Regions from separate parts of the Dinoroseobacter shibae DFL 12 genome, predicted to be linked through region 2. Evidence: riboswitches for the same ligand, from Rfam matches in the RefSeq annotation. Region 2 holds a riboswitch; the other holds the start of a gene.

Region 1 (14,524 bases), 380 kb from region 2:
GCAAGATCACCTATACCCTCGGAGATTTCGAAGCCTCGGGCGAGGCCGCCGAGGCAATCGTCGGCTATGCGGCGCTGCACGCCGTCTCGGACAGTGGCCAAGTGCCCTACAAGACCTGGCCCCAGGGCGTGAAAGGGCACTTCGTCACGCGCCACCCGCCCCTGCCGCCCGAAGACGACACCCCATGACGGCAAGCGCGCCCCGCGACCATGGCGGCGGGTTGGATGCGGCAGCGGCCCGGTGGGGCGGGACGCGGGACGCCTGGCTCGACCTGTCCACCGGGATCAATCCGGTCAGCTACCCGATCCCGGACATTCCCGGCCCGGACTGGACCGCCCTGCCGGACGAAAGCGCGTTTTCAGACCTGGTGGCCGCGGCGCGCGACTTCTGGGCGGTCCCGGACGGGCTCGATATCCTGCCCGCACCCGGCGCCTCGGCCCTGATCGCGGCCCTTCCGGGGCTCGTCCCCGCCAGCCGGGTAGAGATCCCGGGCCCCACCTATAACGAGCATGCCGCCGCCTTCGCCGCCCATGGCTGGGCCCAAGGTACCGGCCCCGGGGCGGCCTTCGTCGCCGTGCATCCCAACAACCCCAACGGCAGGCTCTGGCAGGCCGAAGAGATCCCCACCGACCGCGCCCTGACCGTGCTCGACGAGAGCTTCTGCGATATTGCGCCGGAGGCGTCCCTGATGCCACTGGCCGCGCGCCCCCGCACGGTGATCCTGAAAAGCTTCGGCAAGTTCTGGGGCCTTGCGGGTCTGCGGCTTGGCTTTGCCATCGGACAGGCCGAAACCCTGGCCCCCCTGCGCGACCGGATCGGGCCCTGGGCGGTATCCGGGCCTGCCCTGCGCGTCGGCGCGCTGGCCCTGCGTGACGCCGGCTGGGCCGCCAAGACACGGGCCCGGCTGGACCGCGACGCGGCCCGGCTGGACGCGCTGGCCAAGGGCTTCGGCTGGTCGGTGACGGGGGGCACTGGCCTCTTTCGGCTCTACGACACCCCCGACGCGAGCGCGGCCCAGGACCGCCTCGCGCGTCGCCAGATCTGGACCCGGCGGTTCCCCTATTCCGACCGCTGGCTGCGCCTCGGCCTGCCCGGGACGGAGGCAGACTGGGGGCGTGTCGCGCGCGCGCTGACCCCATGACGGAGCATGCGGCGCTCCTGCTTCTGGCGCTCCTGCTCGATGCGGTCTTCGGGGAGCCGGATTGGCTCTGGACCCGCCTGCCCCATCCGGCGGTGCTTATGGGGCGTCTGGTGGCGGGCGCAGACAAGCGGCTCAACAAGCACCGTGACCTGCGCTTTCGCGGCATCCTGGTGATGATCGCCCTCGGCCTCGGCGCGCTGGTCCTCGGTGCGGGCCTGGCCGCCCTCGGCCCCGTGGTCGAGGTGCTGCTTGCCGCGATCCTTCTCGCCCAGCGCAGCCTCGTGGACCATGTGCGCGCCGTCGCGACGGGCCTGAGCGACAGCCTCGCGGCGGGCCGTGCCAAGGTCGCGATGATCGTGGGGCGGGATACCGAACCCCTCGATGCCGCCGGGGTTGCCCGCGCCGCCATCGAATCCGGGGCCGAGAATTTCTCAGACGGGGTGCTCGCGCCGGCCTTCTGGTTCCTGATCGGGGGCCTGCCGGGGCTGCTGCTCTACAAGATCACCAACACCGCCGACAGCATGATCGGTTACCGCACCCCGCGCTACGCGGAATTCGGCTGGGCCGCGGCGCGGTTCGACGACCTGCTGAACTGGGTGCCCGCGCGGATCAGCGCGCTGGTGATCCTGGTTGCTGCGGGACGTCCCGGCGGCTGGCCGGTGATCCTGCGCGACGCGCCCCTGCACCGCTCCCCCAACGCGGGCTGGCCCGAGGCGGCCATGGCCGTCAGCCTCGATGTCGCGCTGTCGGGCCCGCGCAGCTACGAGGGCGCGATCCGCGACTTTCCCTTCGTGCATCCCGACGGCACCCGCACCCCCGGCCCGGCGGAGATCGAGGCCGCCTGCACCGCGCTCTGGCGCTCCTGGGGCGCGATGCTGGCCCTGACCGCCCTGATCGCCGTGCTCTGAGGGCTTGCGGGACCGCGCGGGCCTGCTACCGTTCAATCAAACTGCCCATAGGTGTGCAATATGCTGCGTTTCTCCCTGCTCCTTCTGCTCTCTTTCGGCCTCGCCGGTCCCGTCGCGGCCCAATGCGGCGGCAGCTTTTCGGACTTCGTGGCAGGCCTGAAGACCGAGGCACAGGCCAAGGGCCACGCAAAGGCAACCGTGGATGCCTTCTTCCGCACGGCGGCACAGGACCCCCGCACCCTGCGCGCCGACCGGGCGCAAGGGGTTTTCAAGATGCCCTTCACCGAGTTCGCCCGCCGGGTGATCAGCCAGAACCGCATGGACAATGGCCGCCGCAATGCCGACCGCTTCGACGCGGTGTTCGATGCGGCAGAGACGCGCTTCGGCGTGCCGCGCGGCGTGCTGCTGGCCCTCTGGGCGCTGGAGACGGATTACGGCGCGGTCCAGGGCGATTTCAACACGCTCAACTCGCTGGTCACGCTGGCCCATGACTGCCGCCGGCCCGAACTGTTCCGGCCACAGATCTTCGCGGCGCTGGAGCTTTACGAGGCGGGCGATTTCGACCCCGCCCGCACCACCGGCGCCTGGGCGGGCGAGATCGGCATGGTGCAGATGCTGCCGGAGGACATCCTGACCAAGGGGATCGACGGCGACGGCGACGGCCATGTGTACCTGAAAACCTCGGCGCCCGATGCGCTCCTGAGCGGTGCCAACATGCTCAGCGGACTGGGCTGGCGCAAGGGCGAGCCATGGCTGCAGGAGGTTTCGGTGCCTGCGGATCTCGATTGGGCGGAGACCGGGCTGAACAGCCGCAAATCCGGGCGCGACTGGGCCAGGCTGGGCGTTACCCCGCGCTGGGGCGAGATCGCAGGCGGGCTGGAGGCGGCGCTGATCCTGCCCCAGGGGCGCAAGGGCCCGGCCTTCCTCGCCTATCCGAATTTCGACGTGTTCTTCGAGTGGAACCAGAGCTTCGTCTACGTCACCACGGCGGCCTATTTCGCCACCCGGCTCTCAGGCGCGCCGGTTTTCGACGCGGGCAATCCGGAACCGGGTCTGAACGACGCGCAGATGAAGCAGTTGCAGCAGAAGCTCGCGGCCCGTGGGTACGATGTGGGCGCCGTGGACGGTATTCTCGGGGCCCGGACCCGGGCCGCGGTCCGCGCCGAACAACAGCGCCTCGGCCTGCCCGCAGATGCCTGGCCGACACCGGCTCTCTTGGGGAGGCTGTAGCCTCCGGAGACCACCCGGGCCAAGCGTTTAAGCAAGTCCTTGGCAGACTTGTTCCTTGGCAGACATGTTACGCAAGAGTTGCACGTCTCAGCGGCCTTCCTCAGGGCCGGATGGGAAATGGCAGCTGCTCTTGATTGCATAGCTAGGCCGCCTGCCTGACCGGTCGCATGCGCGGTCGCCCACCATCCAGCGCGGCATCGCTCGCCCGCCCTTTACAACTCAGGCCACCAGCGACTCGGCCTTGCGCAGGTCCACCGACACCAGTTGGCTGACCCCCTGCTCGCCCATGGTCACGCCGAAGAGGCGATCCATCCGGGCCATGGTCACCGCGTGGTGGGTGATGATCAGGAACCGGGTCTCGGTGCGCCGCGTCATCTCGTCCAACAGGTCGCAGAACCGCGTGACGTTCGCATCGTCGAGCGGCGCGTCCACCTCGTCCAGCACACAGATCGGTGCGGGGTTCGCCAGGAACACCGCGAAGATCAGCGCCAGCGCGGTCAGCGTCTGCTCGCCGCCCGACAGCAGGCTCAGGGTGCTCAGGCGTTTGCCTGGCGGCTGGCACATGATCTCGAGCCCCGCCTCCAGAGGATCGTCGGATTCCACCAGAACCAGCTTGGCCTCGCCCCCGCCGAAAAGATGGGTGAACAGCATCGCGAAATTGTCGTTCACCTGCTCGAACGCGGTCAGAAGCCGCTCGCGGCCCTCCTTGTTCAGGCTGGAGATGCCCGTGCGCAGCTTGCCGATCGCCCCTTCCAGGTCGCCCTTTTCGGCCACCAGCCCGTCATACTCTTCCTCGACCGCCTTGGCGTCTTCCTCGGCGCGCAGGTTGACGGCGCCCATGGCCTCGCGCTGACGCTTTAGCCGGTTGACCTCCGCCTCGATGGCGTCGGAGGCGGGCATCGCGTCCGGGCCGACCTTCAGGGTGTCGAGCAGCTGCTGCGGCGTGACCTCCAGCGCTTCCTGAATGCGCTCGGCGGCGAGCGTCACGGTCTCCGCCGCGGCCTCGGCCCGGGCTTCGGCCCGGGCCCGCGCCTCGCGCGCCTCGGAAGCGGCGCGCTCCGCGTCCCGCTCCGCCTGCTCGGCGCTGCGCGCGGCCCCCTCGGCGGTGCTCAGGGCATCGGCTGCCGCGGCCTTGCGGGCCTCGGCGCGGGCGATCTCATGGGCGAGTGCGTCGCGCTTGGCGGCGATCTCCTCCGGGGCGGCGGTGGCGGATTTCAACTCCGCACGGCTGGCCTCCAGACGCCCTTCCAGCTCCCCCTTGTGGGCCTCGGCGGTCTCCAGCCGGTGCCGCCAGCCGCTGATCTGGGTCGTGATCTCCTGGCTGCGGCGGGTGCGGGCCTCGCCTTCGCGGCGCAGCTCGTCATGGGCGGACCGCTTGGCCAGCATGGTCATCCGCGCGGCATCGACGGTGACACGCACCGCTTCCACCTGCGCCCGCGCGGCCTCCAGATCGCCCAGATCGGCCTGGGCCGCCTGCGCCTCGGCCACGGCCTTACGGGCCTCCAGCACCTCGTCGCGATACCGGCTGACCGCACTACCAAGGGTTTCGAGCTTGCCTGCCATGATATTGCGGTCGGCTTCGGCACGGCTGAGCGCCCGGCTCGCCTCGCCCAACGCGCGCTCCGCGCCCTTGCGGGCTTCTCGCGCGGCCCGGTCTGCCTCCGTCGCTGCGCGCATGGCCGCCTGCAGGCCCTCATGGGTTGCGCGCGCAGTGGCCGCCTTGGCCTCCGCGGCCTCGAGATCGGCCTTCAGTGCTGCCAGCCGGTTGATCTGCTGCAACCGCGCCGCGGCGGCGGAGGGCGCATCCTCCGCCCGCGCCGCCAGCCCGTCCCAGCGCCACAGATCGCCCTCGCGGGACACCAGACGCTGCCCCGGCTTCAACGCCGGTTGCAGCCGCGCGCCCTCGGCCCGGTCCACCAGACCGACCTGCGCCATCCGCCGCGCCAGCACAGCGGGCACCTCTACATGGGCCGACAAGGGCGCCGCGCCATCGGGCAGCTTCTGGGCCGCGTCATAGCCCGGCAGCAAGTGCCAGCCGGAGCGGTCGCCCTCGACCTCCGGCGCCTTCAGGTCATCGGCCAGGGCCGCGCCCAGCGCCGCCTCGTACCCGGGTGCCGCCGTCACGGCATCGAGCACCTGGCCCCCCTCGGCCCGCGCCCGGTCCACCAGCTTCTCCAGCGCGCCGACCTCGGCCCGGAGCGCGGTCGCCTCGCCCTCGGCCTCGGAACGGGCAGCGCGGGCCTCCGCCTCCGCCCCCTGCACCTCGGAGCGCTCCGCCTCTGCCGCGGCCAGCGCCGCCTCGGCGGCTTCGGTTTCGCCCTGGGCGGCCTGCTGATCGCGTTCCGCAGCCACAAACCGCGTCTCCGCATCGCACAGACCCGCCTGCGCCTCGGACAGGGCCGCCTCGGCGCGGCCCACCTGCTCCTGCGCGCGGGTCTCGGCCCGGCCCGCCTCCTGCAGCAGCCGCTGGGTCGACTGGTGCCGCGCGGCAAGCCGGGCGACATCCTCGGTCATCTCCGACTGGGTCGTCTCCCGGTCGGTCAGAACCTCGCTCGCCGCCTGCGCGGCCTCTGCCGCCGCCGCGAGCTTCTCGTCATGTCCGACCGACGCCTTGGCGATCTGCGCCTGCTCCCAGTCCAGCTTGGCGATGGTCTCGCCCGCGTCCCGGTTCAACTCCTCTTCCCGGGCGATATCGGCCTCAAGCGTCGCGATCCGTCCGGTCAGGGTCTCGATCGCCTCCCGCGCCCGGGTTTCCTGATCGGCCAGAGTGTCCCGCTGCACATGGAGCCGCTGAACCACTGCGCCGGCAATCGCTTCTTCCTCGCGCAGGGGCGGCAGGGCTTCGTCCGCGGCCACACGGGCCTTCGCGGCCTGACGTGCCGCGGTCTCGGCCGCGGCGGCCTCGGTCGTGCGCGCGGTCAGCTCGCCCACGGCCACGAGCCGCGTCTCATCCGCCTCTCGCCAGCGCCGATAGAGCAAGAGCCCCTCCGCCCGGCGCAGCTGCGCCCCGATCTCGCGATACCGCGCCGCCTGCTTGGCCTGCCGCGCCAGGGTTGCAAGCTGTGCCGCCAGCGCCTCCAGCACATCGTCGACCCGGTCGAGATTGGTCTCGGCCCCGCGCAGCTTCAGCTCCGCCTCGTGCCGCCGCTGATAGAGGCCGGAAATGCCCGCCGCCTCTTCGAGGATGCGCCGACGGGCCTTGGGCTTGGCGTTGATCAACTCGGAGATCTGCCCCTGCCGCACCAGCGCGGGCGAATGCGCGCCCGTCGAGGCATCGGCAAACAGCATCTGCACATCCCGCGCCCGCACATCCTTGCCGTTGGTCTTGTAGGCCGAGCCCACATCCCGGGTGATCCGGCGGATGATCTCCAACTGGTCGGTATCGTTGAACCCCGCAGGCGCGCGCCGGTCCGAGTTGTCGAGGATCAGCGCGACCTCGGCAAAGTTGCGCGCCGGGCGGCTCGCGGCCCCGGCGAAGATCACGTCCTCCATGCCGCCGCCGCGCATGGCCGTGGGGCGATTTTCCCCCATCACCCAGCGCAAGGCTTCCAGCAGGTTGGACTTGCCGCAGCCGTTCGGTCCGACCACCCCGGTAAGCCCATCCCCGATGATCAGATCGGTCGGGTCGACGAAGCTCTTGAAGCCATTGAGGCGCAGACGGGTGAACCGCATCGGGGGTCTCCGGGCATGATTCTTCGATCTCCAAGGGTCACGACCAGGGGCCATCGAGTCAATCCCGCCACTGCATATCGTCGTGGATAACTTGAAATCCGCGATATATTGCGCAGGCCGCTAAATGAGGCAGGCTTGAATTGCTGCACCTGCGACCAATGAAGACTTGACGCCTCCGGTGTCACGGGCGCAGAACAGTCAGGCATGGTTCCCCGTGCCCGCGCCAAGCGCCCGGGGGATCAAATGGGAATGTGGAACGGTCCGATCCAAACCGGAGGACCAAAGCCTCAGCCGCCCCCGCGACTGTATGCGGAGAGGGAGATCGACATGCCACTGGGGCCCGCCCCGGGAAGGCCGATCCACCCCGATGACCCGCGAGCCAGGAGACCAGCCATGCGCGACACCCTTAGCCGCCCGTCGGGTGTGACGGGCATGGAGAGAGACGACATGACGACCCAAACCACGACCCAGACCGCCGCAATCGCGCGCGCCGCAACCTCGACCACCGGCATCGTTGCCGCGATGGCCGCGGGCCTGCTGCTGCTGTTTCTGTCGGGCTACGCGCAAGCCACGATCCTGCATGACGCGGCCCACGACCAGCGCCACGCCATGGCCTTTCCCTGCCACTGAGCAGCGCCTGACAACATGTCCATGAAATTGCTGACCAGCGCTGTGTTCGCTGGGCTTGCAGCGGGGTTGATTGCCGCCCTCCTGCAATTTTCGTTCGTGACCTCGTCTCTTCTGGAGGGCGAGCTCTACGAGGCCGGGGAGAAGGTCCATTTCGCCGTGGACGGCACGCCACAGTCGCCGCGCGGCGGGGCCGAGGTCGACCTGGCGGCCGAGCCGGTGCGCTACGGCCTGACCGTGGCGTTCAACATCGTGACCTACACCGGCTTCGGGCTGCTGCTGGTGGCGCTGATGGCGTTGGCCGAAACGAAGAAGCTGACCAAGATCACCCCGCGCCAGGGCCTGATCTGGGGTCTTGCGGGCTTCGTCGCGATCCAGCTTGCCCCGGCCATGGGTCAACCCCCGGTCCTGCCCGGCTCCGTCGGCGCCGAGATCGGGCCGCGCCAGGCCTGGTGGCTGGCGACCCTGCTCAGCGCGGGTCTGGCGATGTGGCTTCTGGCCTTCGGGCGCGGTCTCTGGCCCTGGCTGGCGATCCCGCTCCTGCTTGTGCCGCAGATCATCGGCGCTCCGGTGCTCGACACCTATTTCGGCGTCACCCCGGCCGAACTTGCGGCAAGCTTTGCGGCCATGTCGCTGGGCTATTCCGCCGCCGGCTGGGCCGCCCTCGGCTTCTTCGCCGCCTATTTCTACTCCCGACAGGAGGCTTGAGATGCCCGCAAAGATCCCCGCCACGGTCGTCACCGGCTTTCTCGGCGCCGGCAAGACCACCCTGATCCGCCACATGCTCGCCAATGCGAACGGCAAGCGGATCGCCCTGATCATCAACGAGTTCGGCGATCTCGGGGTCGATGGCGACATCCTCAAGGGCTGCGGGGACGAAACCTGCAGCGAGGATGACATCATGGAACTCAGCAATGGCTGCATCTGCTGCACCGTGGCCGACGACTTCATTCCGACCATGGAAAAGCTGCTCGCCCGCGAGACCCCGCCCGATCATATCGTGATCGAAACCTCCGGTCTCGCCCTACCGCAGCCCCTGGTGCGAGCCTTCAACTGGCCCGGGATCTCGACCAAGGTGACCGTGGACGGGGTCGTCACCGTGGTCGATGGCAAGGCCGTGACCGAGGGCCGCTTTGCACATTCCGTGGCCGCCGTGGACGCCCAGCGCAAGCTGGACGAGAACCTCGACCACGAGACACCCCTGTCGGAGCTGTTCGAGGATCAGGTCGCCTGCGCCGACATGCTGGTGGTCAACAAGACCGACCTGCTGACCCCGGCCGAGGCCGAGGCGCTGACCGAGCGGCTGAAATCCGAGGCCCGCGGCGGGGTTCAGGTGGTCCGCGCCACCCATGGCGCGCTGCCGGTGGATGTGTTGCTGGGCCAGGGCATCGGGGCGGAGCACGATCTGGAGGCCCGCAGCGAGGTCCACCATCACCACCACCATGATCACGACGATCACGACGACGATCACCATGACGACCACCCCCACCATGACCACGACCACGACGCCTTCACGTCCTTCGTCGTCACCCTGCCGGAAATCACCGAGCCGGACGCCTTCGCGGCCCATGTCGCGCGCGTGATCGCCGATCACGACATCCTCCGGTTGAAGGGGTTCGCGGCCGTGGCGGGCAAACCCATGCGCCTGACCCTGCAAGCGGTCGGGCCGCGGATAGAGACCTATTTCGACCGCCCCCTCGGCGCGGACGAGACGCGCGAGACGCGCCTGGTGGTCATCGGACAGGCCGGGCTGGACAGCGTGGCGATCGCGGCAGCGCTGGCTGCGTAAGCCTTCGGTTATCGCTCAGGCCGGATCATCGCGCGGGCGCTTCGTGAAGGCGGCCGCGCAAACCGATCAGGGGGATTCGCCCAAAACCCCTTTCCGGCGCGCCTGACGCCATTCCGGAGAGCCGGTGTTTTCGGTGCCCAGCTGAAATCTTAATCTCGGACAAGTTTTGCCTGCAATACCGCGCAGATACCGCCCCTCACGCGCAGAAAACCTGTATTTGAGCCTCGTCTTTAGGCGGCGCGCGTGTCATACTTTGGTCTGAGGGGTTTGAACCTGTATCCAGGTTCGGAGACACATGATGCCTAGCGAAATCCGGATATTCCGGAGCTCACCTTTCGATCCCAACGCCCAGGAACTGCTTGTCCCGCCCAAGGCACGGACACGACCGGACCTGACCGACCTGACGGGACCGAACGCGTTCTTTTACCTGGCAGTCCTGCGGGAGGCGCCACAGGGCTGTATTGCACTGCGCAACATGGGCAGCTTCGGGCTGGTCAGCGCCTTCCGCTTCCTGTCGGACCGGGCCCGGACCAGTCTGCCCGACATCCTGATCGAGCAGGTCGAAACCCAGGCGCGCAGCCTGCGCCTGCCCGTTCTGCGGGCCTGGGTCGAACGGATGTACCCGGTTCAGGGCCAGGCTTTGCGCCGTAACGGGTACTTCCCCGTCGACCCCAAGACCGAGGAAGAGGACATGACCCTCTATGAGCGCCCCCTGCGCCGGGCGGCCACCTCACCCGAGCGACGGCAATCCGAACCGAGCCAGCCGGAACCGCCAGACCTTCGGACCCGGACCAAGGGGTCGTGACGGTCCTGGTGTTGCCGGGGCCGGTCCGGCTTGCTAGACCCGCGCGACAGGGTTGAACGGGGCGGATCATGCATCTTCTGGCGGCAACGCCCGGCAGTATCGACGACGGGCAGGAGCCCGTTGATCTCGGGCAGACGCCCGCGGATCTGGTCGTCATCTCCGCCGCGGATACGGAACTGGCCGGGCTGAGCGCAGCGCGGGCCGAAATGGACGCCCCGCCCCGGATGCGGCTGGCCAACATGATGCATCTGCGCCATCCGATGTCCGTCGACCTGCATATCGACGATTGCGCCTCGAAGGCCCGGTTGGTGGTCGCCCGCGTTCTTGGCGGGATGGGCTACTGGCGCTACGGGGCCGAGCAATACGCCACGCGGGTCGCGGCGGCGGGCGGGCATGTGGTTCTTCTGCCAGGCGACGACAAGCCCGATCCCGAGCTGCGCGCTCTCTCGACCCTGCGCGGCGCGGAATACGACGCGCTCTGGTCCTACCTAGTGGAAGGCGGGCCCGAGAATGCGGTGCATTTCCTGGCCTATGCGCGGCACTTGCTGGACCCGGCGCAGCCCGCGCCGCCCGCCGCGTCGCCGCTTCTGCGCGCGGGGGTCTACTGGCCCGGCGCGGGGCTGAGCAATCTGGATACGGTGCGCGCACAGTGGACCGAAGGCGCGCCGGTGGTGCCGCTGATCTTCTACCGCGCCCTGGTGCAAGGGGCCGGGCTGCATCCGATCAACCGCATGGTCAAGGCCTTGCGGGCCCGGGGGCTGAACCCGCTGCCGGTTTTCGTGGCGTCCCTGAAGGACCCGGTTTCCGCGGCGACGCTGGAGCATCTGTTCGAAGCAGCCCCACCGGACGTGATCCTGAACTGCACCAGCTTTGCCGTGGGACTGCCGGGGACGGAACGGCTGAGCCAGGGGGCGTCGAACCCCCTGGCGCAGCCAGCCGCCCGGGGGGCGCCTGTGTTCCAGGTCGTTCTGGCCGGATCGAGCCTGGAGGCCTGGGAAGGCGGCACCGCGGGCCTTTCGGCGCGGGACATCGCCATGAACGTGGCCCTGCCGGAGGTCGATGGTCGGGTGCTGACCCGGGCGGTCAGCTTCAAGGGCGAGGCGTTCTTTGACGACGCCACGGAATGCGCCATCGCCACCTACCAGGCCCAGGGCGACCGGATCGGCTTTGTCGCCGATCTCGCCGCGAACTGGGCACGGCTGCGACGGACGCCGCCGGGCGAGCGGCGCACCGCGCTGATCCTTGCCAACTATCCCAACAAGGACGGGCGGCTGGCAAACGGGGTCGGCCTCGACACGCCCGAGGCCACGGCGCGGATGCTCCAGCTGCTGCGCGACGCGGGCTACGGGGTGGACGCCCCCCCCGCCGATGGCGCGGCCCTGATGGACCGGATCCTCGCCGGCCCGACCAACTGGCTGACGGACAGGGCGGAGCGGACGGGCGGCGTGCGCCTGCCGCTGGACACCTACCGGGCCCATTACGCGGCCCTGCCGCTGGCGCTGCGGTCCCAGATCGAGGACCGCTGGGGCGCACCCGAGGACGATCCGTTCTGTGCCGACGGGGCCTTCGCCCTGTCGGTGATCCCCTTCGGCAACGTGGTGGTCGGCATCCAGCCCGCCCGCGGTTACAACATCGACCCGACGGAGACCTACCACGCCCCGGACCTCGTGCCGCCGCACAACTACCTCGCCTTCTACATCTGGCTGCGCCATGTCCAAGGCGCCCATGCGCTGGTCCACATGGGCAAGCACGGCAATCTCGAATGGCTGCCGGGCAAATCGGTGGCCCTGTCGGAGACCTGCTTTCCCGAGGCGGTGTTCGGCCCCCTGCCCCATGTCTATCCCTTCATCGTCAACGATCCGGGCGAAGGCACCCAGGCCAAGCGCCGGGCGCAGGCGGTGATCATCGACCACCTGACCCCGCCGCTGACCCGGGCCGAGACCTATGGCCCCCTGCGCGACCTCGAAGGGCTGGTGGACGAGTATTACGAGGCCGCCGGGGTCGATCCGCGCCGGATCGCCGAGCTGCGGCGTGAGATCCTGTCGCTGACCTCGGTCACCGGGCTCGACAAGGATGCGGGCTTCACCGGAGAGGAAGACAACGATCTGGCCAAGCTCGACGCTTATCTCTGCGAGTTGAAGGAGGCGCAGATCCGCGGCGGGCTGCACATCTTCGGCACAGCACCCACGGGGCGGCTGGCGCGCGATCTGGCCATCGCCCTGACCCGGCTGCCGCGCGGCGACGGGACCGGGGGCGATGCGTCGCTCCTGCGAGCGCTGGCAGGTGACCTGGACCTCGGATTCGACCCGCTGGACTGCGACATGGCGGCGGCCTGGGAGGGTCCGCGCCCGGACATGCTCGCCGCGATCGCCAAGGACAGCTGGCGCAGCACCGGCGACACGGTGGAACGGTTGGAACTGCTGGCGGCGGCCTGCGTCGAGGGCGCTCCGGCCCCGGGCCCGCAGAGCGCGACGGTGCTGGCCGAGATCGCGGCGGACGTCCTGCCCACCATCGCCGCCTGCGGCCCGGCCGAGGGGGCGGGCCTCCTCACCGCCCTGGATGGGCAGTTCGTCGCCCCGGCGCCCTCCGGCGCGCCCACGCGGGGCCGCCTGGACGTGTTGCCCACGGGGCGGAATTTCTATTCCGTCGACAGCCGCGCCATTCCGACCCCAACCGCGTGGAAGCTGGGCTGGAAATCGGCCAATTTGCTGATCGAGCGGCATTTGCAGGACCAGGGCGACTGGCCCAGAACGCTGCTGCTGACCGCCTGGGGAACAGCGAACATGCGCACAGGCGGGGACGACATCGCCCAGTGCCTGGCCCTGATGGGCGTCAAGCCGCGCTGGGACGCCGCCAACCGGCGCGTCACCGGGTTCGAGGTGCTGCCCCTCTCGGTCCTCGGCCGTCCGCGCGTCGACGTGACCCTGCGCGTTTCGGGCTTCTTCCGCGACGCCTTCCCGCAGCAGATCGCCCTGGTGGACAGTGCCGCCCGCGCCGTCATGGCCCTGGACGAACCCGAGGCCGACAACCCCGCCGCCGCCCGCGCCCGGGCCGAGGGGCATACCGCGCGGGTCTATGGCTCCAAGCCCGGGGCCTATGGCGCGGGGCTGCAGGCGATGATCGACGAGCGGCTCTGGGCCGACAAGGCGGACCTGGCCGAGGCCTATATCGGCTGGTCAAGCTATGCCTACGGGGCAGAGGCCGAAGGCACCCCGGACCGCGACGGCTTCACCGCGCGCCTGTCCCAGGCCGACGCCATCGTGCAGAACCAGGACAACCGCGAGCACGACCTGCTGGACAGCGACGACTACTACCAGTTCGAGGGCGGCGCCGCGGCGGCCATCGCGACCCTTCAAGGGGCGGAACGGCCGATCTATCACAACGACCATTCGCGCCCGGAACGCCCGGTGATCCGTACCCTCGACGAAGAGATCGGCCGCGTGGTCCGGTCCCGCGTGGTCAACCCGAAATGGATCGCGGGCGTGAAACGCCACGGCTACAAGGGCGCGTTCGAGATCGCGGCCACGGTGGATTACATGTTCGCCTTCGCCGCCACGACCGGCGCGGTCAAGAGCCACCATTTCGACCTCGTCCACGCCGCCATGCTGGAGGATGACGACACGCGGGAGTTCATCGCCGAGGCCAACCCGGCGGCCCTGCGCGAGATCGCGGAGCGACTGTCGGAGGCAATCGACCGCGGCCTGTGGCAACCCCGCTCGAACTCCGCCAAGGCCCGGCTGGCCCAGTTGGGGGCCGACACCCAAGCCGCGGAATGAGGATGTTGGAACAACGAGGCGGATGTCGCGCCGGGGCACGGCCCCGCCCCGGGCACCGCTGAGCGCGCAAGGCTCCCTTAGGCGCATCCGCCTCCGAACGGAACCGCCCGCCGGTTAAGGTTAATCGCCCACCGGAAACCGGATGCACTCCGAATGGCGCGGGACTGTCCGCCCAGCACAACCCCTGCTTCTTTTGTGCAAAAATACTCACGGCGCAACACCCGCCACCGGGAACGGCGTGGATCAGTACTCCACCCCGATCTGGGCCTTGATCCCGGCGCGGAAGGGATGCTTGACAAGCTCCATCTCCGTGACCAGATCCGCCGCCTCGATCAGGGGTTCCTTGGCATTGCGCCCGGTCAGAACCACATGGGTCATCTCGGGCTTCTCATCGGCGAGGAAGGTCAGCACGTCCTCCAGGTTGAGGTAGTCGTAGCGCAGGGCGATGTTGATCTCGTCCAGCAGCACCATCTTGTTGGCCGGATCGCGGATCAGTTCCTTGGCCTTTTCCCAGGCGGCCTGGGCCATTTCGATGTCGCGGTCCTTGTCCTGGGTCTCCCAGGTGAAGCCCTCGCC
Region 2 (14,524 bases):
ATCTTCTGGGATGTCTGGCAGTGGACCCCCTTTGTGGCGCTCGTTCTGCTCGCAGGTCTGACCATGGTCCCGGGCGAGGTCGAAGAGGCTGCGCGCCTAGAGACAAAATCCAAATGGACGGTGTTGCGCTACGTGCAGCTGCCCTTCTTGCTGCCAGGACTTGTTGCTGTGCTGATCCTGCGCACCGCGGATACCTTGAAACTGTTCGACATGGTTTTCACGCTCACGCGCGGAGGGCCCGGGTCCTCAACCGAGTTCATATCGCTGATGATCCAGCGTGTCGGCTTTCGCGGTTTTGATCAGGGCCTCGCTTCGGCACAGGCGATCATCCTGCTGATCATCACTATCGTGCTGGCGCAAATCTACATCCGCGTCTTCTACAAGGAGGTTTGAGCCATGACATCGACCCGCTCCCTCTTTTCGCAGATCGCGCTACTGGTGTTGATCATCACCGTATGCGTGTTTCCGTTCTACTGGATGGTCACGACCTCCCTGAAAACCCAGATTGTCGCCCTGGAAGCCCCGCCCGTCTGGATCTTCGAGCCGACGCTGAGCAACTACCGCGAAGCGCTGTTCGAAGACGGCGTTCTGCGCACGTTGATCAACTCGTTGATCATCGCAATCAGCACGACGTTTCTTGCGCTCGTCCTTGGCGTGCCCGCGGCCTTTGCTCTGGCGCGGTTCGAGTTTCGCGGCAAGAAGGACTTGTGGTTCTGGTTCATCACCAACCGGATGATTTCGCCCATCGTTCTTGCGCTGCCATTCTTCCTGATCGCGCGGAACCTCGGGCTTCTGGACAAGCATATCACGCTGATCCTGATCTACCTCACCTTCAACCTGCCAATCGTGATTTGGATCGTCACGGACCAGTTTCGCGGGATACCCTATGATCTGGACGAAGCCGCCCGACTGGAAGGGGCGAGCCAGTTCACAATCATGCGGAAGATTTGCCTGCCTTTGGCCATGCCGGGTGTGGCGGTATCCGCGATTTTTTCGTTCATCTTCTCGTGGAACGAGTTGATGTTCGGGCTGATCCTGACCCGCTCGGAGGCAAAGACAGCCCCGGCCATGGCTGTGTCGTTCATGGAGGGCTATAATCTGCCCTATGGAAAGATCATGGCGACTTCCACCTTGATCGTCATCCCGGTGCTGATCTTCGCGCTGATCGCATCCAAGCAACTTGTCCGCGGATTGACGATGGGAGCGGTCAAATGATCTTCACATCGGTTTTCCCTGTTCTGGCTGCGCGCCTGGGCGACGAGTAGCCAAGAGAAGCGAAGCGCATGTCACGCACGATCAAACTGGACCAGATCGACCCGGAAGAGCAGCTCCTGGTGCGCCTTGCTTGGGCGTGTGAATTCGAAGGCATGACCCAGGCCGCAGCCGCCAAGCGATTCAACGTCACGAGGCTTCGGGTCAACAGAGCACTGAGCGAGGCACGTCGCCGTGGCATCTTGCGCGTCAACATCGACTCCGTCTTCGCCGCAGCAGCCGAACTGGAATGGAATCTGGAACGCAGGTTCAGATTGAAACAGGCGGTTGTCGTGCCGTCCCCCCAGGATGCGCGTTCGGTGACCCAGTTGGTCAGCGCAGGGCTTGGCGGACTACTGGGGGAGTTGCTGCGCGACAAAGAGATCACGCATTTCGGCATGTCGTGGGGCAACACGCTCAATATGGCGACCCGGCACATGCAACCCTTGGATCGTCCTGATCTGGAGATCGTGTCGATCATGGGGGGCGTGTCGCGCGGCTCCGATGTGAATGGATACGAAATCACGACGCGCCTTGCGGATCTCTGCAATGCGGAACACAGCTTTTTCACTGCACCCCTATACGCGGGCAGCGCGGAAAGCCGCACCTTGTTCGTCGAACAGGACGTGATCCGCGACATGCTCGAGAAGATCCGCTCTTGCCAGGCCATTGCCCTCGCAACCGGCGATCTGGAAAGCTCCCTGCTGGTGCAGGATGCCTTGCCGAGCGGGATTACAGCCGATGAGTTGCGCGCCTTGGGCGGGGTGGGGGACATCACCGGGCATATTCTGGATGCTAAGGGCGAATTGATCGACCACCCGTTGAACCAGCGCGTCATCGGGATGTCATTGGATGATATGGCGAAGATCGACAACGTCATTCTCGCGGCGGGTGGCTTGCACAAGGTTGCCGTCATCAACGCAGCTTTGACCCGTGGCTTTGTCGACACGCTGGTCACCGACGAATACACAGCCGTCGCATTGCTGGAAGATCGCGCAAAATGACCCACACGGAGGAGCGCACATGGCCAGAGCACTCGTATTAGAAGCAGCGCGCAAGCTGGCGCTGCGCGACATCGATCTTCCCGACGAGCTTGGTCCAGAGGATGTCCGCATCGCGATTGATACTGTCGGGGTCTGCGGCAGCGACGTGCACTATTACACGCATGGCAAGATCGGCCCCTTCGTTGTGAAGCAACCAATGGTTCTTGGTCATGAGGCGGCGGGCATTGTCACGGAAATTGGCGCGGCGGTCACGCATCTGGCGTTGGGCGACCGGGTGTGTATGGAACCCGGCATCCCCAATGGCAGTTCCAAGGCCTCCAAGCTTGGCGTCTACAACGTGGACCCCGCGGTACAGTTCTGGGCAACGCCGCCTGTGCACGGTTGCCTGACGCCCTCGGTGGTGCATCCCGCGGCCTTCACATTCAAACTGCCGGATCACGTGAGCTTTGCCGAAGGAGCGATGGTCGAGCCTTTCGCCATTGGGATGCAGGCCGCTGCAAAGGCCCGGATCAAGCCCGGGGATGTGGCCTTGGTCACCGGTGCAGGGCCCATCGGCGTGATGGTCGCACTTGCCGCTCTGGCCGGTGGTTGTGCGAAGGTGTTCGTATCCGATCTTGTGGAAGACAAGCTGGCGATTGCTGCGGGCTATGACAATATCCACCCGATCCTGATCCCTCGCGACAACCCGGCGGAGGTTCTGCAAGAGGCGACAGAGGGTTGGGGGGCCGATGTCGTCTTTGAATGCGCGGGTGCGGCCGCGTCTATCCAGGCAGCGTTGGAAGCCGCAGCGCCCGCCGGCTGCGTTGTCTGGGTCGGGATGCCGGTCGATCCGGTGCCGGTGGACATCGTTCTGGCCCAGTCTAGGGAACTGCGAATGGAAACGGTGTTCCGCTATGCGAACATGTATGACCGCGCCATCGCCCTGTTGGCATCGGGCAAGGTCGATCTGAAGCCCTTGATCTCTGCAACCTTTCCCTTCGAAGACAGTATCGCGGCTTTTGACCGAGCGGTGGAAGCACGACCAACCGATGTCAAGATCCAGATCAAGATGGGGGCGTCATGACCTTGGCTCTCGACGGGCTTGCAGATCGATTGCTGGACGAGCTTCGTCCCGGTCTTTCGGCCGAGGTGCTGGCGCAGGTCGCGACATTGTCGCAGGCGTTGGCAGGTGCGAAGCGCATCTTGTGTTACGGCGTCGGTCGTGAAGGCCTGATGATGAAGGCGCTTGCCATGCGGCTTTATCACCTGGGCTGCGACGCACATGTCGTTGGCGACATGACGGCGCCTCCGGTGGGACAGGGCGATCTGTTGTTCGTCAGCGCCGGTCCCGGCCAGTTTGCGACCGTCGCAGCGCTGGTCGAGGTCGCCAGATTGAGCGGAGCCGCTACCATTTGCATCACCGCGGAACCAGGCGGTGCGGTACCGCGAAGTGTCGATGCTTGTGTGACCTTGCCGGCTCAGACGATGGCTGCAGATCAGGGAGACAAGACCACCTCGATCCTGCCCATGGGCTCGCTCTACGAGGTATACATGTTTCTGTTCTTCGAAATCCTCGTGCTCGATTTGCGTGCCCTTATGGAGGTCGCGCCTGAGGCCATGCGCGCCAATCACACAAACCTGGAATAGACAATGCCTTGGCAAGACCGCTTCAGCCTGCAAGACAAGACCGCCCTTGTCACCGGGGCCTCATCCGGGATCGGCAGAGCCATTGCCGAGGTGTTCGCCGATGCCGGCGCTGATATTGTCGGCCAAGGACGTGACTTGGACCGCTTGACGGATCTCGGCGCGCAGATCAAGACCACGGGGCGCCAGTTCGCGGCGATCACCGGCGATCTGGCCGATCCGGATCAAACGCAGAACGTCGCGGACCGAGCCCTTGCCGCTTTTGGCAAGATCGACATTCTCGTGAATTCGGCTGGCATTGCCGTGACCGGCCCGGTGACAAACTATGATCTCGACGACTGGCAACGCACGCTGGCCGTCAACCTGACCGCGCCATTCATTCTATCCAAGGCAGTAATGCCCGGGATGATGCAGCGCAAACAGGGCAAGATCATCAACATATCCTCGCAGACAGGTGTGATCGCCTTGAAAGACCATGCGGCTTACGCGACCTCCAAGGGGGGGCTCAATGCCCTGACCAAATCCCTGATGACCGAGGCGGCCCCGCATAATGTGCAGGTCAACGCCATCTGCCCCACCGTGGTGCTGACCGAAATGGGCAAGGAACTGTGGTCGGCGCCGGAGAGAAAAGACCCTTTCATTGCCCGCACGCCACTCGGGCGATTTGGGGAGCCGATCGAGATCGCGGATATGGCATTGTACTTGGCGTCGCCCGCTTCGGACCTGGTCAATGGCGCGGTCATGATGATCGAAGGTGGGTATTCCAGCATATGACTAGCCCTTGCGTCCACAAGGGCAGTTGCGCTCTGCGCCGGGCTGCGGAACGCGTCATCTCGAAGGTAAACCAGAACGGGGGGCATTGCCGTGAATGCGTTTGGCTGGAAATCGCTTTCATAACGGCGGGTCTCAAGCGGAAATCCCGCTGGTGCGCAATTCTGCCCATCTTTTGCTTTTCTGGTCAGTTCCAGCAGGCCTGGACACAAGGAAATCCCGATGCCGCCTGAATTCCGGATAAGCGCCGTGGCGCAAGTCGCTGGTTCTGATGTCCTGGCTCTGACAGGTGGTCTTAGCCAGCGCAGCGTTCGGTCGGTCAGACTGGGCAACTCGGTATGTACTCTCGCCGCCTTTGAACCATGCGCAGTAGATACAAGGCCGAGCGCGGAAGAGACTGCCGATGACTCGCTGGAGCATACCGATAGTATCCAGGGCAGTCCGGCGGCAGTCATTTGGCGGGGTATGCACCTCTTCTATGGGTAAGCCCGGAAACCAGGTTTGAACGGAAAGGCGCAGATATGACGGATTTGTCTGGAAAGGTCGTGGCAATCACGGGGGGCGCCTCGGGGATCGGTTTGGCTTGCGCGCGTGCGTGCATCGACGCGGGGGCCAAGGTTGCCATCATAGATCGAAACGCAACGGCTTTGGAAGAGGTCCGCGCCGAGCTCGGCGCGCAGGCCGTTCCGATCGTGACGGACCTGATGGACAAGGCGAGCGTGGCGCAGATGTTGTCCCGAATTCTGGACAAAGCCGGACGGTTGGACGCTTTCCATGCCAACGCGGGCGCCTATGTCGGTGGCGATGTCCTCGCAGGGGATCCCGACGAATGGGATCATGTGCTGAACCTCAACATCAATGCCGCGTTCCGATCTGTGCATGCGGTCTTGCCGCACCTGGCGAAGCAGGGCTCGGGCGACGTCATCCTGACGAGTTCGGTCGCAGGCGTCATCCCCGTAGTGTGGGAGCCGATTTACACCGCCTCCAAACATGCCGTGCAAGCCTTCACCCACAGCGTCCGGCGGCAGATGTCCAAACACGGTGTGCGCGTCGGCGCGATACTGCCCGGACCGGTCGTGACGGCCTTGTTGGATGACTGGCCCAAGCCCAAGATGGAACAGGCCTTGGCCGAAGGCAGCCTCATGCAACCCAAGGACGTTGCCGACTGCGTCGTTTTCATGCTTACGCGGCCTTCCAACGTGACGATCCGCGACCTCGTCCTTTTGCCAAACGCGGTGGACTTGTGACCTGTTTTATCGGTGTCGATGTCGGCACGGGCAGCGCCCGCGCAGGGGTTTTTGATCTCGAAGGGACCCTTCTTGCCAGCAGGAAGCACGACATCCAGATGTGGCGCGCACTTGGCAACATCGCAGAGCAGTCCTCCGATGATATCTGGCAGGCGGTCTGCAGCTGCGTGCGTGGGGCAATCTCCGACGCGGGGATCTCTCCGCAAGAGGTCCGCGGCATCGGCTTCGACGCGGCCTGTTCCCTGGTTGCCTTGGACGGCGACATGCGCCCGCTCAGTGTCAGCGCCTCGGGCGATGTCGCGCGCAATGTCATCGTCTGGATGGACCAGCGTGCCACCGATCAAGCCGCTCGGATAAACGCCAAGGAGTATCCCGTTTTGGAATTTGTCGGTGGTGCGATCTCGCCGGAGATGCAGACCCCGAAACTGCTTTGGCTGCGGGAGAACATGCCTGAGAGCTTCGCGGCTGCCGGGCAGTTTTTTGATCTTGTCGACTACCTTACCTGGGCCGCAACCGGGTCACTGGCACGCTCTTGCTGTACGGTGACATGCAAATGGACCTACCTCGCGCATGAGGATCGATGGGATAACAGCTATTTCGAAGAAATCGGTTTGCGGGAACTGGCGTCGGAGAACTTCTCCCGCATCGGGACTGAGATAGTGCCTCCTGGATCTGCGTTGGCCCAAGGCCTGAGCCATGGCGCCGCCGCTCAGATGGGCCTTTTGGCCGGGATACCTGTTGCAGCGGGATTGATCGATGCGCACGCGGGCGGGATCGGCACGGTCGGTGCCGATCCCGAGCGCGGTCCCGAGGCCACGATGGCCTACGTCTTTGGCACCTCGGCCTGCACCATGTCGACATCGCCCGAAGCGCACAGGGTGCCCGGTGTCTGGGGGCCCTATTACTCTGCCATGGTGCCAGGCATGTGGTTGTCCGAAGGGGGCCAATCCGCAGCGGGCGAAGCCATTGCGCATCTCGTGACCGTCCATCCCGCCAGCGCCGAGGCCGAGGCAGCCGCCCGGGCCGAGGGGCTGTCATTGCAAACCTATCTCCTGCGCCAAGTTGACCGCCGCGTCTCGGAAAAAAGCGAAGTTGCTTTGCTCGCCGGTGCGCGCGTGGTGGTGCCGGATTTCCTCGGCAACCGCGCCCCGTTTGCAGACCCGGGGGCCACGGGCGCGATCTTGGGCCTGACGCTGTCTGCGGATTTCGAGGACCTCCTTGCTACGTATGTCGCCGCGGTCCTCGGCGTCGGATACGGGCTGAGGCAGATCATGCAGGCGCAAGGCCAGCATGGAGTGCGACCTTCGACCATCGTGGTCAGCGGCGGTGCCGGGGAAAGCGATACGATCAAGCAGCTTCTGGCGGACTCGAGCGGTTTTCCGGTGCTGTCGACACGTTCGGCCGAACCCGTGTTGCTTGGCGCCGCGATGTTGGGAGCGGTCGCGGCTGGGGCGTATCCGACAATCCAATCGGCAATGTCCGCGATGTCGTCTGTCAAAGCACGCTTCGACCCGTCGTCTGCCGAGATCTTGGCGCTGCATCAAAAACGTTTCGAGGCCTTCGAGATGCTGCAAAAGGCAGATCAAACGGTCCGACAAGCCATGGTGGCCTTGCCGAAGGGGTCGGTTTGAACAGTCTGACGCTCCTGCCGCCAGTGCCAGTACCGGTCTCGGTTGCCAAGCGCAAAACCTTGACGGCTGTCGTCTTCAGGCGCGAGTGAGGTTCCCTGCAAGCCTTTTCGGCAGAGCCTACCAGCGATCATGATGCGCTTTCGGGCAAGGGTCGCTATGAAGTGCTCTCTCGGGCTTTCGGGTGGATGATTTTCGAAGCGGATGGTGCAAACGGGCTGACTCTGGACTCGGCGCCTGTCAGAGCTTGGGCTGCCAAAATTACCGCGGTTTGTGTGGATCCTGGGCCATTGGCCAAGGACCGCGCAAACGTGCCGGTGCAAAGCAACCGAGATTGACGACAGCGATGCCAGTCCCTACGTTCGATGCATGCTGGAACACGTAGATCATTTCCGATTTCTACTGCTGAACCGCCCGCTTCCCCGGGGGGACTAGGCGCCTGCGCCTAACACACTTCCCGGGGTCTCCTCACTTGCAAAAATCGTGACAGCGGGCGTTCGCCCCGAGGAGAAATCATGTTCGATCTCGATCACCCGGAAGTAGAGCTTGAGCCTTCATCCGGCGCCTTGCAGGATAGACGGACCCGCTTGCCTGCGGCGGATTACCGGCAGTTGCAAGAGCATCTGGAAAGTTGTGTGTGCGCGATACCGCCAGCCTCGGAACTGTTGGTCTACGTGCTTGCCAACAAGGTGATGAACACACGGCCCTCGGAAAACCTGCACCAGGGCGATCTCGTGGTTGGGGGATCTCGCGTTACCTACGCGATCGATGGTGGTGACCCCCTAAGGGGGCAACTGGTCCACCGCGTGCGCAAGGGGCCAACGAGTGCTCTCATTCCGGTAGCGTCGCTCTTGGGCGCTACATTGATCGGTATGCAGGTGGGGCAGCGTGCCCCTCTGCTCTTCGGGAATGGTCGCATTGGCAGACTTGCCGTGATCGCAGTTGACCACGCGACCTGACCTCAACCCCGACTCCACATTCCACAGTTAAACAAGAAGGACATTTTCAGATGTCTACATCACTTCAAGCTACGAAAAAGCAGACCAAACGTTCTCCGAAAATTGTCATCAATGCGGATGATCTCGAGCATCTCGAGGGGCTGGCGGACGGCATGATGCGGCGTCAGCCCGCACTTGCGGACCGTTTGTTCGACGAAATCGCGCGCGCGCGTATCGTGGCACCCTCCAAGATGCCGAAAAATGTCGTGAGTATGGGGAGTAGGGTGACCTATCGCGATGAGGCGACCGGACAGGAAAAGTCCGTGACCCTCGTTTATCCCGAAGAGGCCGATATTGCCCGGCTCCGGGTGTCCGTGACGACGCCGATCGGTGTCGCCCTGCTGGGCTTGGCGGAAGGCGCCAGTTTCCACTGGGAGACAAGGGGAAACCAGCGACGGATGCTGACCATCATTCAGGTGGAACAACCCGCAGCGACCCGGTGACGCCGCGCATCGCGATTTCCCCGGTTTGACCGGCGCCCTTCCTGTAAGGTGGCGCTCATCAGCAAGAGAATTAACGGCAGGTTGGGTCTCGATCGTGACAAACCTGATCAAGGAAAGTGGCTTGTCATGAAAGTCGTTATCATGGGCGCGGGCGTCATCGGCGTCACCACCGCATATTACCTGGCCAAGCAAGGCGTAAAGGTCGTGGTCATTGACCGTCAGACCGGTCCGGGCCTGGAGACGAGTTACGCCAACGCGGGGCAGTTGAGCTACGGGATGAGCTCGCCTTGGGCGGCGCCGGGTATTCCGCTCAAGGCGGTCAAATGGATGTTCATGAAACGTCGTCCGTTGTTCATCATGCCGCTCCTGAGCCCGACCATGTGGAAATGGTGTCTGCAGATGCTGCGCAACTGCAACGCCGAAAGCTACGCGATCAACAAGGGGCGCATGGTGCGTGTGTCCAGTTATTCGCGCGATGTCATGCCGGATCTGATCGCCGACACCGGTATCGAATACGACGGACGCCAGATGGGCACGCTGCAACTTTTCCGCACCGCCAAACAGATGAAAGCATCCAAGGCCGATCAAGCGGTCTTGGCCGAGTACGGCTCGCCATACGAGGTGCTCGGGCGCGATGCCTGTATAGAAGTAGAACCGGCCTTGGCGGAAGTCCGCGGAAAATTCGTCGGCGGATTACGCCTGACTTCGGACCGCACCGGCGATTGCCGCATGTTCACGATTGCCTTGACCGACAAGTGCATCGAAATGGGCGTTGAGTTCCAGTACGGCCAAACCATCAAGGCCATCGCCGTCGAGAATGGCAAGATCTCGGGTGTGGACACGGAAATTGCCGGGCGTATTTCCGGGGACGCCTATGTGTGTGCCATGGGCAGTTACGCCGTGAACGTTCTGAACCCCATCGGGATCAGGCTGCCGGTCTATCCGGTCAAGGGCTATTCCGTCACGCTCCCCGTCACGAACGACGCGTTCGCCCCGCAATCGACGATCATGGACGAGACGCACAAGGTCGCGATCACCCGCTTGGGCGATCGTATCCGCGTGGCGGGGCAAGCCGAGATCGTGGGCTATTCCAATCGCCTGGGCCCGCATGCCACCGACACGGTACGGCATGTGATTGGCGATCTGTTTCCCAAGGGCGGCGATCTCTCTCGTGCCGAAGGTTGGACGGGTTTGCGCCCGATGACGCCCGATGGCACGCCGGTTCTCGGCCCGACGCGTTACGAAAACCTGTTCCTGAACACCGGGCATGGGACGCTGGGCTGGACCATGGCTTGTGGCTCGGGCCGGGCCGTTGCCGATGTGGTCATGGGAAAACCGCCTGAAATCTCGATGGAGGGGCTGACAGCGGCGCGCTACGCGCGGTGATCAGTCAAACACAACGAAGCTCTAGGGAACGCATCGAACCTGTCGCTGGCTTGTGTTGGCCAACTGGGTCCTGATCCGCGCTTGTTCTTGACCAGGATTGGTATTCAAGCGATGCTCTGATCGATGGTTCCCGAAACCCGCGAGGGTGAAGGGATGAAAAGGGAACACGGTGAGGCGTAGCCATCAGGCACCAAACCCGTGACTGCCCCCGCAACTGTGAGCGGTGAGCGACCCCGTGGACACCACTGGACCGATGCGGTCCGGGAAGGTTCGGGGAAGCCGTGACCCGCGAGTCAGGAGACCTGCCATCGATGGTGCGCTTTCGGCGCCAAATGCAACTCGACCAGGCGGGGTGTCTGGGCAGGAGGTCATGATGTTTCATACGGGCGCGTTCCGCTCCGGTTTGCATGTCCGATGTCCGCTCTCGCGTATTCGCGGAGGGCGACATGGACGCAACCGGATATCATTCCCACAGGATCACGATCTGCACGTCGTGCCGACACAAGGGCCGCGACTGCCGCCCTGGCCTTGAGCTGATCGACCGCTTGCGCGCGGCGCTCAAAGCGGCCGGAGGTCTCCTGTCGAACGATTTTGAGATTTCGGGTGTGGCCTGTATGGCCGGCTGCGATAGACCCTGCACTGTCGCTTACCACGCATCCGCCAAGGCGACGTACCTGTTCGGTGACATCGAGCCGGGGCAGGACATCGAAGATCTCGTTGCCTTCGCACGGCAGTATCGCGACCTGGACGACGGTTGGTGCTCCTCGACCACGCGGCCGGGCAAGCTGCAGCGCACGACATTGGCCCGCGTGCCGGCTGCACTGATCGTCGCCGAGGCGGGGCCGGTCCAGTGACGGCCGCCGCTCTGCTGGTCGAGGATCTGAGCTGGGCTCCGAAGCGTGGCGCGTCCGTCCTGCACCCGACCTCCTTCGCGCTGGCCCCTGGCCGTATACTCGGCGTCGTCGGAGCGAACGGCGCGGGCAAGTCCACACTGCTGCGTTTGCTCTATCGCTATCTCCGCCCTGCCGGCGGAAGAGTGCTGCTGGACGGAGTGGACATCTGGTCGATCTCAGCCCGCGAGGTGGCCCGCTCGATCGCTGTAGTATTGCAGGAGCAGCCCACCGACTTCGCGTTGACCGTGCGCGAGATCGTGGCCCTTGGCCGAACACCACATCGCAGTGGCCTGGCCTCGGCTGGGGACAGCGATGCCCGGATCGTGCGCGCCGCCCTCGCCAGGCTGGACCTTGCGGCCTTTGCCGATCGCATGTTCGGAACACTGTCGGGCGGGGAACGTCAGCGTGTCATGGTCGCGCGCGCACTGGCGCAGGAGCCACGGCTGCTTGTTCTGGACGAACCGACCAATCACCTCGATATCCGCCATCAACTGGAAGTGTTGGACCTGATCGGCACCCTGGGTCCGACCATCGTCACCTCGCTCCATGACATCAATCTGGCCGCGACCCACACAGATGAGGTGTTGGTTCTCTCGGACGGCCAGGCTCTGGCTTGCGGCCCGCCGGGCGAGGTGTTGAGCGAAGATCTGATCGCGCGCGCCTTCGGTGTCCGCGTCTCGCGCCAGACCCTTGCGCCCAGCGGCGACCCTCACCTGACGTTCCATCTCTAATCCCAAGGATCCAACATGCGACCCCTGCTTTCCCTCGCCCTTCTCGCGTTTGCCGGCCCGGCTTTTGCGCATCCTGTCACCGTCCAGAGCTGCGATCGCGAGGTTACGTTCGACGCCCCTCCCAAGGCGGCCGTGTCCAATGATGTCAATCTGACCGAAATGATGCTCGTGCTTGGGCTGACAGAGCGAATGGTCGGCTTCACCGGCATCAATGGTTGGAACAAGCTCGACGAAGCCATGCGCGCGGATGTTGGGGAGTTGCCGGAACTTTCCGAGAAATACCCATCCAAGGAAGTCCTCATCGGCGCGGGTGCGGATTTCTACTTCGCGGGCTGGAACTACGGCATGCGGGTCGGCGGCGAGGTGACGCCTGACACACTCGCGCCCTTTGGCATCCAGGTTTACGAGCTGACCGAAAGCTGCACCCATATCATGGACAAGCCCCCCGCGCGGATGGATGACATGTACGCCGATCTCCTGAACCTCGGACGTATCTTCGGCGTCGCGGAACGCGCCGAGGCGCTGGTGGCGGGCTACCGCGCGGAACTCGATGCGATCCTTGCCGAAATGACACCTCTGGAGAACGCCCCCCGCGTTTTCGTTTATGACAGTGGCGAGGACATGCCCTTCACTGCCGGCCGCTACGCCATGCCGAATGCCCTGATCCAGGCCGCGGGCGGAACCAACATCATGGACGACGTCGAAAAGAGCTGGACGACCGTCGGCTGGGAGGCGGTGGTGGAACGCGACCCCGAGGTCATCGTGATCGTGAACTATGGCGACGTCACGGCGGCGCAGAAGCGCGATTTCATGATGCAAAACCCCGCTTTCGCTGACTTGTCTGCGGTCAGGAATGACCGGTTCGTCACGCTCGAATACGTCGAGGCGACGCCCGGCCCGCGCAACATCGGCGCAGTGAGGACGCTCGCCGAAGCGTTCCGCGCAGAATGACCGAGACCCGGGTTGGAGCGCCCGCACGCCGGGCCTTCGTGATGCCGTCGCTGACGGTGGCGGGGGTTGCGGTGCTGCTGCTCTCGATCTCCGTCGCGGTCAGCTTGGGCGCGGTCGCCGTGCCGCTTGGCACGGTTTGGGGCATCATGGCGGATCGGATTTTGCCGGGGCTGCTGACGCCCGACTGGACAACCGGACAGGCTGCAATCGTCTGGGAGATCCGCCTTCCGCGTGCGCTTCTCGCGGCAATGGTAGGGGCGGGGCTGGCGCTGGTCGGGGCCAGCCTGCAATCGGTCACCCGCAACCCGCTGGCGGACCCGCATCTGCTCGGCATTTCGTCAGGTGCGGCATTCGGAGCGATCCTTGCGCTGTTGCACACCGGGCTGTTCCTCGGCCTGCTGACCGTTCCGCTCTTGGCCTTTGCGGGGGCGTTGGCCGCCACGCTGCTTGTCCTTGGCGTGACCAGCTTCGCGCAGGCGACGGGTGCCGACCGACTCGTTCTGGCGGGCGTGGCCGTGTCCTTCATCGTCATGTCCTGCGCGAATATCCTGATCTTCATTGGCGACCCGCGCGCGACCCATACTGTCGTTTTCTGGATGCTTGGCGGTCTCGGCCTTGCGCAGTGGGACCAGCTGCTCTTTCCGGCGGTGATCCTTGTCGGTTGCGGGCTCTGGTTTCTCGCGAATGCCAGTCGGCTCAATGCCATGACGATTGGCGACGAGACGGCTTCGACCCTTGGCATACCCATCGCCCGCTTTCGACTGTCGGTTTTTGTCGTGGGCGCGCTGCTGACGGGGTGCATGGTCGCCTTCTCGGGCATCATCGGCTTCGTCGGACTGATGATCCCACATATCGTCCGGATGCTGGTCGGTGGCGATTACGCCCGCGTGCTGCCAGCTTCCGCGCTCGTCGGCGCGATCTTTCTTGTTTGGGCCGACATCGCGGCCCGCACCGTAATGGCGCCTGAGGACATACCCATTGGAATCGTCACCGGTCTGATCGGAGGCGCGTTCTTTGTCTGGCTACTGCGCCGGCGGGCATGAGGGCGCGGTGGGAGATACTCTGCCACCGGACGAAGGAAGCCCTGATCAATCCCCACGCCGGTTGTTCGATCCCCTTCGATTTGCAGGCCTGGGTTGTGGACTGTTCGAGCAGTCCTTCCCTGTTTCACTTCGCAGTTCACACTTGTCTGAAATGGCTCCCAATCCGGTCACGCCGACATGGCACCTGAGGTTAGAGCAAGATCGAACCAACTCGCCGGCGCCAAGTCACGCGCGTGCAGCGATTTGCCCTGAACGAGCAAGTCGCGACAAAACGGCCCGACGAGTTCTTGACAAAACCAGTCGGGTTGACTTTTCCGACTGATTAACTCAACTTTCCGTCAGTTCCAGCCACTCCGTCCCTTGGTCGGGGAAGCCCGACGCATGACACAAAACAGGGCCTGGAAGTTGCACCCAAATACAAGCCAATCATCCACCGCGCAGGCACGACGTCTTGCAGACACCGATCCGCTGGAGGCGCTCATGGCTTCTGCCGAGACGGACGAGACGTCTGCGGAATGGATCGCCGATCGCTACAGATCCGACAATTCGAATGTG

What was found. A riboswitch is a leader RNA that binds a small molecule or an ion and turns the genes downstream of it on or off. The one in region 2 is predicted to bind cobalamin.
Region 1: linked by a shared signal. The riboswitch ahead of DSHI_RS00805 (CbtB domain-containing protein) and the one ahead of DSHI_RS02830 (DUF1636 family protein) in region 2 are both predicted to bind cobalamin.

What each region holds. Positions count from the first base shown of each region.
Region 1 covers NC_009952.1:156,890-171,413, reverse strand. The annotation lists gene DSHI_RS00830 (DUF1636 family protein) at 1-188, shown strand, start outside; gene DSHI_RS00825 (threonine-phosphate decarboxylase) at 185-1,141, shown strand; gene cbiB (adenosylcobinamide-phosphate synthase CbiB) at 1,138-2,049, shown strand; gene DSHI_RS00815 (lytic murein transglycosylase) at 2,110-3,279, shown strand; gene smc (chromosome segregation protein SMC) at 3,499-6,951, opposite strand; cobalamin riboswitch at 7,140-7,361, shown strand; gene DSHI_RS00805 (CbtB domain-containing protein) at 7,345-7,581, shown strand; gene DSHI_RS00800 (CbtA family protein) at 7,603-8,286, shown strand; gene cobW (cobalamin biosynthesis protein CobW) at 8,288-9,367, shown strand; gene DSHI_RS00790 (hypothetical protein) at 9,666-10,172, shown strand; gene cobN (cobaltochelatase subunit CobN) at 10,241-13,948, shown strand; gene cobO (cob(I)yrinic acid a,c-diamide adenosyltransferase) at 14,192-14,524, opposite strand, start outside.
Region 2 covers NC_009952.1:535,963-550,486, forward strand. The annotation lists gene DSHI_RS02775 (carbohydrate ABC transporter permease) at 1-393, shown strand, start outside; gene DSHI_RS02780 (carbohydrate ABC transporter permease) at 397-1,215, shown strand; gene DSHI_RS02785 (sugar-binding transcriptional regulator) at 1,284-2,255, shown strand; gene DSHI_RS02790 (NAD(P)-dependent alcohol dehydrogenase) at 2,275-3,318, shown strand; gene DSHI_RS02795 (SIS domain-containing protein) at 3,315-3,881, shown strand; gene DSHI_RS02800 (SDR family NAD(P)-dependent oxidoreductase) at 3,885-4,652, shown strand; gene DSHI_RS02805 (SDR family oxidoreductase) at 5,171-5,896, shown strand; gene DSHI_RS02810 (FGGY-family carbohydrate kinase) at 5,893-7,527, shown strand; gene DSHI_RS02815 (hypothetical protein) at 8,040-8,483, shown strand; gene rnk (nucleoside diphosphate kinase regulator) at 8,534-8,965, shown strand; gene DSHI_RS02825 (D-amino acid dehydrogenase) at 9,092-10,351, shown strand; cobalamin riboswitch at 10,459-10,675, shown strand; gene DSHI_RS02830 (DUF1636 family protein) at 10,798-11,205, shown strand; gene DSHI_RS02835 (ABC transporter ATP-binding protein) at 11,202-11,975, shown strand; gene DSHI_RS02840 (ABC transporter substrate-binding protein) at 11,991-12,926, shown strand; gene DSHI_RS02845 (FecCD family ABC transporter permease) at 12,968-13,969, shown strand.